3 regions of the Ruminococcus sp. AM42-11 genome follow, and region 2 is predicted to be linked to each of the others. Evidence: riboswitches for the same ligand, from Rfam matches in the RefSeq annotation. Region 2 holds a riboswitch; each other region holds the start of a gene.
The links. A riboswitch is a leader RNA that binds a small molecule or an ion and turns the genes downstream of it on or off. The one in region 2 is predicted to bind cobalamin.
Positions count from the first base shown of each region.

Region 1 (5,393 bases), on a different contig from region 2:
TACTGCGATATTGTCCGGGCCACCTGCTTCCAGGGATGCCTCATTCAGAAGATTGATCGCATAAATAGAGGTTTTGATTGCTGCCGGATGCGGATTAAATACAACTGTATTTCCACCTGCCAGCATACCCATTGTGTTGCACAGAATGGTTTCACTTGGGTTCGTACACGGAGTGATTGCTCCGATTACGCCAAACGGTCCCATCTCGATCAGAGTAAGTCCTCTGTCGCCTGACCATGCTGTAGTGCTGAGATCTTCTGTACCAGGGGTCTTATCTGCTACCAGATGATGTTTCAGGATCTTATCTCCTACATTTCCCATTCCGGTCTCATCAACACCCATACGTGCAAGGATTTCTGCATTTTCTTTTGTTTTTCTTCGAATGCAGGTAATAATTTTTTCTCTCTGGTCCAAGGACATTTTCCGAACGATCTTCTGGGAAGCTTTCGCAGCCTCAATGGCCTCGTTCATATCTGTGAAAATTCCATGTTTACCGGCCGGAGCGTCTGCAATCTGCATTTTCGCCATAACTTCCTGTACAATATCCTGTACCATGCTCTCGCTGATTGGCATGAGATTGTTCCTCCTTAACAATTGCCCACAGCTGCCTGATTTTCCCACAGCTGCCAGCCTTTATATTTTCTGATTATTTCAGTCCTAACTGAGCCATAACCTGTTTGGTAATCTTAGCTACTAACTCTGCATCTGCATTAGCTGTATCTGCTGCCGGAGCATCGCAGTTGCCGCCAACGAAATCATACTGATATCCTGGGAACTGTTTATAGTCTTCGTTGTGACATGCACCACCGCAATTATGGCAGTTCATGCCATCTTTGTTCTGGCAAAGGCTTGCCGGATGTTTTCCAGGCATACCGAATTTACGACGGATCTCATAAAGTTTCTTAATGTTCTCTTTATCAAATTCCTTCGGGCCTCCAAGAAGTTTGCTCTGATACAGAAGCTGTGCATAGAATTCTACGGACTCCATCTTCATGTATGCAGCGTTCAGGTCTGTGCTCCAGGTAAGAGCTCCGTGGTTCTCAAGAAGAACTGCATCGAAATATGGAAGATATTTCTCAAGGTTATCCGGAATCTCCATTGTAGAAGGTGTACCATACTCAGCGATCGGAACACATCCAAGAGCGATAACTGCCTCTGGCATGATTGGCTGTGTAAGCGGAATACCAGCAATAGCAAAAGATGTTGCATAAATTGGATGAGCATGTACAACAGATCCTACATCAGGTCTCTTCTCATATACTCTCATATGCATCTTGATCTCAGATGATGGTTTGAATCCCGGGTTAGCCTGAAGAACATTTCCTTTTGCATCTACTTTACAGATGAACTCTGGAGTCATAAAGCCTTTGGATACACCAGTAGGTGTGCAAAGGAACTCATTGTCATTCAGTTTTACAGAGATGTTTCCATCATTTGCTGCAACCATGTTGCGGTTATAGATTCTTCTTCCGATGTCGCAAATCTGTTTTTTGATTTCGTATTCGTTTACCATGCTTTTTTCCTCCTTAAGCACATTCAGGTGCGGTGGATTATGTATGTTATAGTACCGCACCGGGTAACTTATCATGGCTAGGCATAGCTAGCCTGTTACTTTTTTGGTTATGTTGTAAGTTTACACCATTCCACATTATAAGTCAAGGTTTTTCCGTTGTTTTATGTTGTTTTATGTGGATTTTTTTCTAGATTGCTATGTTGTTTTTCGTGGTTTTACTGTTTTTCCCCATTTGGCAGGTATTTTCTAATTCACCGGATCAGAGGCATCTTTTTCCCACGGCATTACATCGCCATCTTCCCTGAGATATTCCAAAATCTCCGGAATGCCCTCCTGCTGCCTGGAGTCTACATAAAAGATTTTTTTACAGCCGGCAAGCTCCAGCCAGGACGTGGCAAGTTTTACATTTGCATCCGGATTGTGGATTTTGGTAACAATTCCAATTACTTCACGGTTGGCCATACAGGTAATGCAAGGTGGAAAAAGGCAATACGGTTCCGTGGCAGATACCAGCAGCCCTACCACATCTGATTCATATGTATACAACGCCAGGGCGTGTCCCAGACCTTTCGTCTGGGCATACTCTCCTGGCGTATCTACGATCACATCAAAATTATTTACATATTGTGTTTTATGATAATGTATTTTTTCACCACGCAGGGCCTGGGTCAAAGTAGTTTTTCCAGCCTCGCTGCGACCGATCAGAACAAGTTTCCTCATATTCTGTCAAGTCCTTGTAATGGGGCATAAAGTAAAGCCCAGTTTATTTCCCACATAGTCCAGAATTGCGCTAGTAGAAGCTTCTACTTCCGACACAGTACCTGTGATGATCAGGCTTCCGCTGAAACGATCAACAAATCCCAGTTCAATGCCAGATGATTTCATCGCAATATCTGCCATAATGATAGCAGTTTCTGCCGGACTTACAGTCATGATCCCAATGGCCGCTCTTGAGTAGTCCAGCGACGGATCAAGGCCCAGCTTGGTGTAAAGAATCTTATCCGGATTGGCAATGATATGTGCCAGGGAAATCTGCTTGCCTGGTACAAGCTCCTGTACGATTCTCTGTTTCATTTCCGGAGACATATTATCTGTGTATCCCATTTTCTCCTCCTGAATAAAGAGTTTTTATAATCTGATTTGATTATACCTTTCTGATTTCCAAGTGTCAACAAAAAGCAACATTTCCTGGCATGTTATATGTGGTTTTTCTTGTAGTACAATGTTGTTTTTATTTGTTTTCTCTGTTTTTTCTTATTTATGATTGACATGTTTTTTTCCCTCTGGCATACTAAAGTTAACTGTAAATGGCTTTTCAAAACACTTTTATAGTGAAATTACCAGCTGCATATATTCACGTAATCTTGACTAGGAGATGATTTTATGTATCTTTCTGATATACACACACATTCCATTGCCAGCGGACACGGCACAACCTGCACCATCAGCGACATGGCAAAGGCAGCTTCTCAAAAAGGGCTGAAGCTTCTTGGAATCACAGACCACGGACCAGCCACTCTGGCTGCCGGAACTTCTTCTTATTTCCGAAGCCTGATCTATTCGCCCAGGAAGCGTTTCGATGTGGAATTATTATATGGAATTGAACTGAACATTCTGGATACCGATGGAAAAACAGATCTGCCACAGGAGCTTCTTGATAAGCTGGACTACGCAATCGCCAGCATGCATTATCAGAATTTCCGGCCAAAGACCAGGGAAGAAAATACTGCTGCTTTTCTGAACGTAATGAAGAATCCGGTTATAAAGATCCTGGGACACATTGATAATCCCCAGTATGACATAGATTACGACGCAGTTGTAAAGGCTGCCGGTGAAAACGGTGTTCTCCTTGAGATCAACGAAGCTTCCCTGGCACCTTACGGATATCGGGGCGATACCCATGCCAACTGCGCGCAGATCCTGTCCTGCTGCCGGAAGTATCTGGTTCCAATCGTGCTTTCCAGTGACAGTCATGGAACAGAGCATATTGGAGACTTCACTTATGCCGCTGATTTCGTTCATAATGCTATGTTTCCAGAGGGTCTGATTCTCAACAACCAGATTCCGAAATTAAAGATGCTGTTAAGCATACGATAAAAAGGATCCAGCTTGCAGAATTCCAATGGAATTTTGCATTACGCAAAAACTCTCCGAGAAATATAAATACGTAAGCTTAACTTCGTATATATTCCGGAGAGTTTTTTATACTTATTTCTTTGATTACTCATTTTCATTTTTATGATCTGCTTCTCTTACTTTCTGCATCATCGCAGCAAGTTCCTGATATTTTCCTGTCACATAACCGTAGTTTTTCTTCTTATGAGGTAGCTGACAATTCGTACAATCTTTAAATCCCTTCTCATTATATTTGAAATTTCCGCCGCATTTGTCTCCAAGGGCATAAAGCGGGCAATAGCAGAACAGACAGTTAAAGTCCTCTGGATCAGCTCCTTTATGGCATGGAAAATACTCACATTTCTTATGACTGAAATAAGCGTATTCTTTATCTTCCCAATATTTTTTCTCCATATTTCTCTCCTTATCTCATACAGCTCAAAACAAAATATTCTTTATATTCTATTTCGTAATGCCCCAAAATCAAATGCAAAAAAAGAATCCCGCTTACAGGAATAGAATACGGCCAGAGCGTGTTTAAAAAAGGCTTTCTGTAAGATGTGCGTCACACCCTGCAGGAGATTACGGGAATAATTCTACAAACAGGCTCAGGAAAAGTGTAAAAAAATACCGCATATGCGGCTTCTGAATCATCATTATTTAAGAGGGAGCGATGCTACTCCGGGGTAGAATATGATCCGTTCATATATACGCGGAGGGAACGGTTTCATCCGAAGTAGTATCGCCTGCCATTTAATCTGTATAATTCTTCTGAACAGGCGATCATTCCATAAAAAATGTCCACTCACAAAAGCGGACAACATCTCAGGGCTGCGGATTCCCCAAAACTGGTTGTTACACTTTCATCGGAAGTTTAACCTCGCCATACCAAGCAGGTTTCCTGGCTCCAGAATCATCACTTCCTCTCTCCTTCTCATGCGTAAGCACAATGGACTATGAGATTCGCTCCTCTGTTACAGTGACCGGATCGCTCAGGTTTCTCACCTGATTCCCTCTTTCTGCCAGCTTATAGCTGTCAGCACTTAATATGTTCACTATGGAATTATACTAACATCATAGTACCACCGGTCACTGTCTTTGTCAACCCTTTGGAAGGATTTTTGTTATTTTTTTATCAACCTGGTGTTGCTAGTCACGGCGTGACCAGCAGCGTCATTTTTTCCTGAATCTTCTCCACCAGGATTTTCGCTGTTCTTTCATGAGATCTGTGCCCTGGGTGCTGCCTTGATCCAAATTCTCCTTCCTGTGTATCCGGAAGCTTCACAAATTCCACGCGCTCATCCCCTGTTTTTCTTTTATAATTCCCCACCGCTTTCTCAAGCGTAGGCAAAATCTCATCTCCAAGCATTCCATAACACCACAGAATATAGCTTTCTGGATTACATACGCGCAGTTTTCTCAAAAAGTCTTCCACAGCCTTTCCAACTCTGTCCATATTCTTCGTGCCGCTGCTGTCGTTTGTCCCCAGATTCACTACGATCACATCAGGCTGAAACTTCTGGAAATCCCATTTTTCCATAGCACCCAGTTGTTTGTTTCTTTCTCCATTTAAAAGACCGCACACCTGCTCATAATATAGCGGGATTGCCTGCTGCTCATTGCCTTCCCAGGAACAGAAAACGCCCCAGCCGCTCTGACTGATGCAATTGTACACCGCGCCCAGTTCTTTTGCTGCCATATATGCATAATTATCCACGGCATTGAAGCAAAAGGAATTCCATGTCATTTCTTCTCCTGCACCGCT
Region 1 covers NZ_QUIO01000001.1:341,115-346,507, forward strand. The annotation lists gene DW904_RS01465 (aldehyde dehydrogenase family protein) at 1-573, opposite strand, end outside; gene DW904_RS01470 (class II aldolase/adducin family protein) at 647-1,513, opposite strand; gene DW904_RS01475 (EutP/PduV family microcompartment system protein) at 1,760-2,233, opposite strand; gene DW904_RS01480 (BMC domain-containing protein) at 2,240-2,617, opposite strand; gene DW904_RS01485 (phosphatase) at 2,897-3,610, shown strand; gene DW904_RS01490 (cysteine-rich small domain-containing protein) at 3,734-4,042, opposite strand; cobalamin riboswitch at 4,502-4,690, opposite strand; gene DW904_RS01495 (GDSL-type esterase/lipase family protein) at 4,782-5,393, opposite strand, start outside.
Region 1: linked by a shared signal. The riboswitch ahead of DW904_RS01490 (cysteine-rich small domain-containing protein) and the one ahead of DW904_RS08990 (sirohydrochlorin cobaltochelatase) in region 2 are both predicted to bind cobalamin.

Region 2 (5,393 bases):
AAGGACTTCAGATCATGCGCTCACTTGGAAACAATATGGCATGGCTTCTGAAATCCCTGGAAGCAGGGAAAGCGGCAGGTATTGCAGTTCCTCAGGCGGAAGATAAGATCAAGACAAATTTTATCCGCTAAATATGGTGCAGTAGTTGTCATATCTTCACATAAATGAAGCTCCAGAGCATATCTAAAAAAGGCTTTTTGCAAGATGTGCGTCACAATTTGTGGGAGTTTTTGCCCGGATAAGGGCGCCGTAGCAGGCTACAGCAACTGAATTCGGGCAAAATTTCCCACAAAGCGGGCGTGCAGATTGCAAGAATGATTTTTCAAACAGGCTCTGGCTGCACCAGTTTAATAATGTGTGTGACATGGAAGAAGTTCCGTTCGCATACATCAAAAAAAACTTCCAGAGAGGTATTTTATGCTGCAAATAATCGAAACCATCAACACCGCTGTAAATAATTTTATCTGGGGCGTTCCTGCAATGGTCTGTATTTTCGGAGTTGGTCTTTATCTTAGTATCCGCACCAATTTTCTTCAGATCCGCAAATTCCCCTACGCAATCAAAACAACCCTTGGACGTATTTTCCGCAAACGCGACGCATCTGACGGTGCTATCACGCCTTTCCAGGCAGTGTGTACAGCACTTGCAGCCACGGTTGGTACTGGCAACATTGCCGGTGTAGCAGGCGCTATCGCGATCGGCGGTCCCGGAGCCATATTCTGGATGTGGGTTTCTGCACTGTTTGGCATGTGTACCAAATATGCTGAGGTTACTCTGGCGGTACACTACCGCGAGATCAATGCCAACGGTGAACTGGTAGGCGGTCCCATGTATTACATCAAGAACGGTCTTAGCAAAAAATGGCACTGGCTGGCTTATCTGTTCGCAGCATTCGGCGTGCTCACTGTATTTGGTACCGGTAACGCTACACAGGTCAATACTATCACCACTGCCATCAATTCTGCATTGCTGAATTATAACGTGATCAGCGAAAGCGCCGTTTCTACTTCCAACCTAATCATCGGAATCATAATTGCCATTCTGATCGCCATGATCCTTCTTGGCGGAATCAAACGAATTGGCCATGTCACCGAAAAGCTGGTCCCATTTATGGCTCTGCTTTACATTCTTCTCGGACTGGGAGTTATCCTTCTGAACATTCAGAATGTACCAGCTGTATTCGTTTCTATTTTCAGAGGGGCATTTCAGCCCAGAGCTGTAACAGGCGGCATTGTTTTAAGTATGTTCACAAGTTTAAAAAAAGGTGTTTCCCGTGGTATCTTCTCTAACGAGGCTGGTCTTGGTACCGGATCCATTGCCCATGCGTGTGCAGATACCAAAAAGCCTGTAAAACAGGGTATGTTCGGTATTTTCGAAGTCTTTACAGATACCATCGTGATCTGTACACTGACTGCACTGGTTATCCTTTGCAGCGGCGTTGCTGTTGATTATGGAAAAGCAGCTGGCGCAGAGCTTACGATCCTTGGATTTACTTCTACATATGGAAGCTGGGTATCCATTTTTACAGCAGTTGCCATGTGCTGCTTCGCTTTTTCCACAGCAGTCGGATGGGGACTTTACGGTGCCCGCTGCATCGAGTTCCTGTTCTCTGAAAAAGTGATCAAACCTTTTATGGTTATTTATTCCCTGGTTGCCATCCTTGGCGCAACTGCCAACCTTGGACTGATGTGGAGCATTGCCGAGACATTTAACGGTCTTATGGCAATTCCCAACCTGATTGCTTTGTTCCTGCTTTCCGGTACAGTTGTGAAGCTGACAAAAGAATATTTTGCCGGTGAGGGCAAAACAAAATAAATATAAAAAGGGACATCGCATGAACCGTTTTCGCTCATGTGATGTCCCTTTCAGATTATTGATCAATCCTTATTCTCTTCCTCGGCAGCTGCATCTGTAGTTGTATCAGCATCTTCGCTTTTCTCTTCCTCACCGATCTCAACTGCATTTTTTTCTTCCTCAGTCTGCTCCTGCACATCCGTAACGCTTACCTTATGGTCATACCATTTGCCCTTTTTACCAATGATTGCCAGGTCAAATTCTTCATCAAGCTTCTCTACTGGAACATTGAATCCATAAACCTCCTCTGTCATGCCATCGCTGTAAGTTACCTTATCAATAGTAGGCTGAATCAGTTCGGCACCGTCTTTCTGTGCATCCTCTGCTGTTCCAAGGAAAACATTCTCAATATTCTTGGAAACGAGAGTAATATGAACGGTCATTTTACCATCCTTTACAGTGAGGGTAGCTCTTCCGTTGCAAGCCTCATTTACATGGAACATACTGCTGTCTGTGTCAAACTCTACACCATAAACACCGTCTTCAAGTTCGCTGTCTGCGGCATTCTCTGCACCATCTGTGGTTTCCTCTGCCTCAGCCTCTGTGGCTTCTGCAAATGCCGGGAATGCAGTTCCTGCTGTCATAGCGGAAATACTTACAGCTGTTAATAAAATGACTAATGAACGTTTCATAATAACTCTCCTTGCTTTTTCTTTATTTACGGTACACTTGTGTGTGCCGTATTTGTTTTATTACTCAAACAGCTGCCCCACAGTGTAGGAGCAGCTGCTTTTGTTCTGTTGCAATAACAATTTATACCAGGATAATTATTTCGCGATGGAATCAATAGCTGCCTGAGTATGAGCTACATAAAGCTGCTCAACAGCGTCAATTCTTCCAAGACCTTCGATCTGGCAGTCAATCTCATCGAAATCTCCAGAAGCCTCGAACATGCTCTTCCAGGAGTCATCATCATCACCAGCCATATCATTGTTTGCATGGTCACCAGCAACAACCATAAGCGGACGAAGGATTACTTTCTTGAATCCGGCATCTTTTACTTTATTGATAACTTCATCACAAGCTGTATCCTCTGGCTCACCTTCTACAGTACCGATGAATGCGTTTGTGAATTCAAGTTTCTCCATCTGGGTCTGCATCTGATCATATGTAACGTTTGCTGTATGGGAAGTACCATGTCCCATGAATACAAATGCGGTTCCATCTTCTGCAGCTGCTTCCATGCTGTCATATCCAGCTTCTTTTACAGCTTCATCTGTGATTGCCTGAGCAACAGCAGCTTTGTCATCGTTGATAACGGTAGCGTCATCGCCAACCTCACCAAGCATTGGTTCAGCGATTGCTACAGATTCAAATTTATCTTTGTAAGCATCAATAGCTTCTACCATCTCATCGTACTCAGCACCATGCATAAGATGTGTAGGCTGAACTACAAGATTCTTAACACCGTTTGCTACTGCACGGTCAAGTGCCTGCTGCATGTTATCAATCTTCTCATCATCTCTTGCCTGTACATGGTTGATAATGATCTGAGCGGTAAATGCTCTTCTTACAGACCAATCCGGGAATGCTTCTGCAAGAGCATCCTCGATTCCTTTGATATCCTCTGCACGGCTGTCGTTAAAGGAAGTACCAAAGCTTACTACAAGAAGCTCATTCTCACCGATCTCGTCCTGATTACGCGGATCATCCTTGGAAGCATCACCTGTGTCACGTCCGAAATACTCTGGACTTGCCTCTTCTCCCTCTACAAGCTCTTTCTGAGCATCTGTAAGGGCATCCCATGCTTCTTTAGCTTCCTTGCACTGCTCATCTGTATCATCTGTTCTCTCCTGAACATAAATAGCATCGATAAGTGCTGCTACTTTATCAGCCGCTTCCTTATCTGCATCTGCAGTGTCATCAGCTGCTTCTGCATCGTCTGTTGTCTCCTCTGCTGCTTCCTCTGTCTCTGCAAATGCAACAGTTGCTGTTGCTGCTGTCATGCTTGCTGCCATAGAAGCTGCAAGAAGGATTGCTAATAAAGATTTTCTTTTCATTTCTTTTTCCTCTTTTTTTTGTATTTCCGGATAGAATCACGTATAAAGAATCCCATGGGAAATCTATCACCAATCTCCCATTGCATAAAAACAGCCGCATTTTCTGCGACTGCACACATTCTCATATACACACTTTTCTTCCAAAAAACATTCAGGAAATATTCATGTATCGTTATGAGAATACAGGTTCTGTGTACCGCAGACCTAAGATTCCACGCCAAGGCAGTTCTCCTGACTTCGGTCAACACTGCTCCCCCTTCCCGGTTTCCCAGTGGGCTCTGAAGCAGTTCCCTTACACAGTGACGGCATCGTTCCGGACTCTCACCGGATTCTCTTTTGCGCATCATGTTCATGATGCAACCTTCGCGCTATAACCATTATACATATTCGACTCGGATATTTAATATGTACCATATTATTATATATTTTTTATGAACTTTTTATGTATTTTTTATGAACTAGAGTATGTTTGAAAAAGGCTTTCTGCAAGATTTGCGTCACAATTTGTGGGAGATTTTGTCCTGATGAGGGCGCAGTAGCGGGCTACGGCAACTGAATTCGGGCAAAATATACCGCAAAGTGGGGCGTGCAGATTGCGGGAATAATTTTTCAAACAGATTACTATTCACTCCGTTCATAGCAACACGCTTCGCGATGCACAGAAATCATGCTTTCGCATGGTTTCGCGCCGCAATTCTCAGGTTTTCTGTGAATTACTTATTGACAAATACCCCGCCAGGGTATATATTGGTTTCATCAAATACATACTGGCGGGGTATATAAGGAAAGGAGTCCGCCTATGACAGCTGATTATAAATCCGAATCCTGCTGCAGCCACACCGCAGCCGATCCTGCAACTCTTTCCAGCCAGGAACCTACCAAGAAGGTCTGTTCCTGCTGTTGTACCAAGCACACCGATCGTTCCGAAGCAGAGCGCAGGAAGCTGGTAAACCGTCTGAAACGTATTGAAGGCCAGATAAGGGGGATTATAGGAATGCTGGAGAATGACGCTTACTGCAACGATATTCTTATTCAGTCAGCAGCTGTAAATGCCGCTGTGAATGCATTTAATAAGGAACTTCTCGCCAATCATATCCGAACCTGTGTGGCAAGAGATATCCGTGATGGTAAAGACGAAACCATTGATGAGCTGGTTGCAACTTTGCAGAAGCTAATGAAGTGAGATACCAGCGTATTCCGAATGTGTACCTGCCTGCGGAGGTACGAATGCGCAGAGCAGTCCGTTGGTATCGAAACACTGTATTCGAAGGAGGAATTTATTATGGAACAATACAACGTCACCGGCATGAGCTGTGCAGCCTGCAGCGCCCGTGTGGAAAAAGCGGTAAACAAGGTTCCGGGAGTTACTTCCTGCTCCGTAAGCCTGCTTACCAATTCCATGGGAGTGGAAGGAACTGCCTCAGCCTCTGCCATTGTCTCAGCTGTAGAAGAAGCCGGATACGGCTGCAGCCTGAAGGGTGCTTCCGGCCAGAAGGAATCCGTTTCTGATGCTGAGAAAGCCCTGGAAGATCACGAAAC
Region 2 covers NZ_QUIO01000012.1:59,584-64,976, reverse strand. The annotation lists gene DW904_RS09005 (flavodoxin family protein) at 1-131, shown strand, start outside; gene DW904_RS25305 (DUF6783 domain-containing protein) at 205-270, shown strand; partial or broken gene DW904_RS25300 (DUF6783 domain-containing protein) at 247-366, opposite strand; gene DW904_RS09000 (sodium:alanine symporter family protein) at 418-1,815, shown strand; gene DW904_RS08995 (hypothetical protein) at 1,878-2,486, opposite strand; gene DW904_RS08990 (sirohydrochlorin cobaltochelatase) at 2,622-3,854, opposite strand; cobalamin riboswitch at 4,058-4,234, opposite strand; partial or broken gene DW904_RS25295 (DUF6783 domain-containing protein) at 4,306-4,407, opposite strand; partial or broken gene DW904_RS25290 (DUF6783 domain-containing protein) at 4,384-4,494, shown strand; gene DW904_RS08985 (metal-sensing transcriptional repressor) at 4,654-5,037, shown strand; partial or broken gene DW904_RS08980 (heavy metal translocating P-type ATPase) at 5,137-5,393, shown strand, end outside.

Region 3 (5,393 bases), on a different contig from region 2:
TTCTCATTTGCCACAAGCTCAATCTTCTCTTCAGATACATACTCAGACACTGCATAAGGTCCTGTACAGATTGGCATAGTATCATAATTGCTTGTATCAGCTGTGGTGTCTACAATAACTGTCATCGGCTCTGTAAGCTGTGAAACAAAAGCACTGTATGCACCATCTGTAGTAAATACTACATTCTCTCCATCTACTTCGATGTTTGCAATTTTAAGATCTCCTCCACGAGAGTTATTATCAATAGATCTCTGGATAGAATCCTTTACGATCTCTGGTGTCAGCTCGGTACCATTGCTGAATTTTACTCCCTGGCGGATATGAAAACGATAAGTTGTATCATCAACCTGCTCCCACTCATCAGCTAACTGTCCTACAATTTCCATATTTTCATTTACAGTCACAAGAGTTTCTCCTACACCACAGCGTGTAAGATTCCATCCGCACCAGTCTGTTGCAGGATCCATGCCTCGATGTAGGTGAAAAGTGCCAGATTAATGTGACTGTCATTTTCGGCTGCAAATGTAGTAACACCGCTTCCTATTACGCTGCATGCCATAATTCCTGCAAACAATAAAGATACTAACCGTTTTCTCATTTTTTATTTCTCCTCCTGTTGTTAAACTATAATCTATGTTCAACTCTTTATTTTAAAGAGTAAACATTCTTAATTTTTTCTTTTCGGATTCATCAGATCCTGAATACTGTCTCCAAGTAAATTAAATATGATTACATTTATTAAAATAACAATACCAGGTGCCATAAGCATCCAGGGTGCCGAATACATATAGTCTTTTCCCTCAGACAGCATATATCCCCACTCCGGTGTAGGTGGCTGGGAACCAAGCCCCAGCAGGGAAAGACCTGCAATGGTCAAAAGTTTACTTCCAATATCCTGCGTAATATTTACTAACAGCGAAGGCATGACATTTGGAATAATATAACCTGTCATAATCCGGAAATTATTAGCGCCTCCCAGTCTTGCCTGCTCTATATATGTATTATTTTTTATGGAAAGCACTAATGACCGGCTAATTCTTGCATAATAAGTCCATCCTGTTATGGTCATTGCCAAAATCAGATTTGGAAGTCCTGTACCAAGAAAGCTTACAAGTGCAATTGTAAAAATGGAACCAGGAAAGGCCATCAGCATGTCAGATAAACGCATTAAAACAGCATCAAAAGCGCCTCCCCAGAATCCTGCTATTGTCCCGATAAGAATTCCTACAACGGAAATGATCGCTGTCACAACAAATGCGATCAAAAGTGATGTTTTTCCTCCGTAAAGAATTCTCGAAAATATATCCCTTCCCATCTGATCAGTTCCCATGAGATACTGTTTGCATGGCGCTTTCAGAAGGTCTGTATAGTGTGTTTCCAACGGATCATAAGGTGCAAATTTTCCCGCGAACAATGCAAATAATAAGAAAAGCACTGCAAATGCCATTATAATCACAAAACGAATCCATAATTTTTTCTTACTCTTCATGTTGCAGGGCTCCTCTTCTAATTCTTGGATCAAGCCACTGGTAAGATATATCTACCAAAAGATTCACCAGTACATAAATACATCCCATCCACATAACATATCCCTGGATCAGCTGGTAATCTCTGCCGGAAATCGCAGCCACTGCTGCGCTGCCGATTCCATTCCAGCTAAAGACCGTTTCAACGATCATTGTTCCACCAAGTAATCCTCCAAATGACATGCCGAGCATTGTCACTACAGTAAGCAGGGAATTTGGCAGCACATGAAAGAAAATTGTACGAAACCTTCCAATTCCCCTTGCTTGACAGCCATTTATATATTCCTCATTCATCTGCTCGACCATTACCGCCCTGATCCGTCTTATGTAGTACGCACTCATGCTTAACGAAAGTGTTACAGACGGCATGATCAGACTTTTAAAAGAATCTGATCCCCCCACAGGCAGCCAGTGCATCTTAACTGCAAAAAAATAGATCATCATCATACCAACCCAGAAGCTAGGCAGTGAAATTCCAATAAAAGACATAAACCGAATAATATAATCAGCCTTTTTATCCTTATATACTGCTGATAAAATTCCTAACGGAAAAGAAATTAATATCATCAGAATAAACGATGCAACTGCCAGTTTAACCGTATTGGGGAGTTTTCTTCCTAATACCTGGGAAACGGGCTGTGCATATTTTACCGACATTCCGAAATCGCCATGTAACGCACCCTTCAGCCAGTTCACATACTGCTCTCCAAAAGATTTGTCTAATCCGTATTTTTCTTCAATCTTTGCGATTACCTCCCGGTCATGACCTGCACCCATAGATTCTGCCAGCTGTTCAGCTGGATTTGACGGCAAAATATATGTAAGTCCAAAGGTCATCAGAGACAGCCCAAACAAAATAATCACAAGTGAAATCAGTCGTTTTATAATCTCTCTTTTCACTTTTTCAGCCTTTCTGTGCTACAATACAAAAACTCATCGGTAAAGGGCTGCCAGCTATTTCCACCTGTATTTTATGAAATCCTGTTTCTACAAGTTTATTAAAATCCCAGGCAGGTCGATCTACCTGACTCATTGGCAATTTCTTTGCAATTTCATCCATAATGGAAAAATCTACATTTTCTTTATTATGTCGCGCATGGCACCCTTGTTCTTCTTTTTCATGTCCCCGCTGAAACTCATCATAGGCTTTCTGATACTTATCACTAAAAAAACGGCGATAATAATTTCCATCTTCCAGAATTAGAATTCCATCTTTTTTTAGAACCCTGTACGCTTCCTCATAAGCTTTATCTGCATGCTCCAGGTTCCAGAATACATTTCTTGATACCACTGCGTCGAAGGAATTATCAGCAAATTCTAAGCTTTGCACATCCATCTGATGAAGTTCTGCTTTAAGTCCTTCTGTCTCCAGATTTCTTCTGACTTCTTCCAGCATTTTTGTGCTATAATCTACCGCAGTCACCTGAAATCCCATCGAAGCAAGCAAAGTGGTAAAAAAGCCAGCGCCACACCCATCATCTAATACATGGCATCCCGTTTTAAGAGAATTTTTGAAAATATTTTCCCATCTCTCTCCAGGTTCTGTTTTTCTTTCTTCCATACTGGCATCTGAAAATCCTCCAGCTCTCATATCCCAATATGACTGAATATTCTTTAACAATTCTGCCATTTGTGTTTATCCTTTCCAATAGCATAAACTTCTGCCAAATCAGGGAATTCTTGTAATAAAAGCGTGAAAAAGCCGCTGCTAACGCAGCGGCTTAATGACATAATAATCCTGTTATATAAAACCAACCCCTATACCGTGCCCCGCAGCAAAAGTTCTTCATTCTGGCCGGTATTCTGGCTCCAGTGTCATCATAATGCTTTCCCTTCCCGATAAAAATTCAGTGGTTTCGAAAGCTTACTCAACTGTTACAGCTACGGCATAGCACAGGATTTTCACCTGTTTCCCGTTTGACCTGCTAGAATTTATTTTAATTTCCACCAGGCACCAAAATGGTCGTTTTATTCAATTCTCAACACAACATCAAAAATGTATAATACAGCATTTCCTGTTTGTCAATCAGAATTTATCAGGCCTCTATATCCTCAATATCCTCTCCATCCGGTACCGGCCAGATATTGATACAGTTCGGGGTCTCGATCTTACGTGGTTTGCCCTTCATCATAATGATGTTCTTCTCGTAGTCAACCTTGAAGGTTGTAATGCTGTTGCTGGAGTGGTTGGCAACGGCAATGTGCTGATTATCCGGGAAAATAACAAGGTCTTTCGGATAATCACCACTTACAGGAAGAACAAATTTACGATCCAGAAGACCAGTCTCACCATCTACCTCAAACATACCTACTGTATTCTCACCTGCTGTAGTGCAGAATAAATGCTTGCCATCCGGTGCAAGAGCAAGACCTGATGCGGCATTATGAGATACGCTTCCGTCTTCCTTCTTCGCAAGGGTGGAAACACTTTGAAGCAGCTCAAACTCCGGAGTATCACCCTCTCCATTGTAGCTGTACACTTTAATCTCATTGCTCAGCTCAAACAGAACATATGCATAACGTCCATCTGCGCTGAAACGGATAATACGCGGTCCGCTCTCTCTCGGGCAGCGGACAATATCAACAAGCTCCAGCTTATCTGTGCGCTTATTGATCCGGTAAACCTTGATCTGGTCAATTCCATTATCTACTGCGCAGAGATATTTATTATCCGGAGTAGGACGTACACAGTTTACGTGAGGACGGAAGTTACGCTCTGCAACACTTCCAAGACCAGTGTGGAAAACACCGTCCATAACACTTCCAAGACGTCCATCCTTATGAGTGTGTACAACGGTTACCTTTCCATCGTGATAACCTGCTACGTAAAGATATTTGCCATCTACGTCTGTAGCAAGGAAACAACCTCTCATGCCATCAATATCCACGCTGTTGATACGTGCCAAATCGCCATTATGATCACGCTTGAATACTGCAACACCCTCATCCTCGATAGAATAAAGGTATTTTCCATTCTTGGATACTGCGGTATAAGACGCATTACTAACTTCCACTTCACTTCTCTCTGTGAGAGTACCTTCTTCCAGGTTCACGTCATAAACCTGAATTCCCTTGCTGGTTCCGTGAGTATAGGTTCCTACATAAGCCACATATTTCTTACCCATTTGTCTAGCCTCCTACAGTCTCTTTCTGGAAACCGTCCGTTCACGCTGTTCTTCCGATCTTTTTTACAGCGTAGCGGGTCACTGTGCAGCTCTGAATATTACTGCATTCTCTATATCAGTAAATCCTCTGCCACGGTTCATTTATTACAGCCGCATTTTATTACAGCAACTCGTATTCTGGTTTCTTTTATGTAATTGTGTCTAAATTATACCACACACATTTTCAAAGAACAAGCTTTACTGCATCCAGAGTTTCCATAATAATTTCATCTGTATGAGCCGCTGACAGGAACATGGCTTCAAACTGGGACGGAGCCATATGAATTCCCATATTCAGCATTTTTTTGAAATATTCTGCAAATGCCACTGTGTCAGAAGATTTTGCAGAAACATAATCTACAACAGGCTGTCCCGTAAAGAACAGGCTTCCAAGAGAGCCCACATAATTCATCTGGTAATTCAGACCTTTTTCTTTCACGATTTTTCCCATTCCACCGTAAAGAAGCTCTCCCTTTTTCTCCAGTTCCGTGTAAATTTCCTGATGGTCATACAAATATTTCAGCTGGGTAAGCCCGGCAGCCATAGCTACCGGATTTCCGCTTAAAGTACCTGCCTGATATACTTTTCCTGCCGGAGCAACCAATTCCATCACATCTCTTCTTCCGCCATATGCACCTACCGGCATTCCGGCACCAATGATTTTTCCATAAGTAACCAGATCCGGTGTTACACCAAAATACTG
Region 3 covers NZ_QUIO01000014.1:36,774-42,166, reverse strand. The annotation lists gene DW904_RS09930 (ABC transporter substrate-binding protein) at 1-404, opposite strand, end outside; gene DW904_RS23830 (hypothetical protein) at 416-598, opposite strand; gene nikC (nickel transporter permease) at 668-1,489, opposite strand; gene nikB (nickel ABC transporter permease) at 1,479-2,426, opposite strand; gene DW904_RS09915 (class I SAM-dependent methyltransferase) at 2,431-3,156, opposite strand; cobalamin riboswitch at 3,302-3,500, opposite strand; gene DW904_RS09910 (lactonase family protein) at 3,563-4,651, opposite strand; gene hemL (glutamate-1-semialdehyde 2,1-aminomutase) at 4,875-5,393, opposite strand, start outside.
Region 3: linked by a shared signal. The riboswitch ahead of DW904_RS09915 (class I SAM-dependent methyltransferase) and the one ahead of DW904_RS08990 (sirohydrochlorin cobaltochelatase) in region 2 are both predicted to bind cobalamin.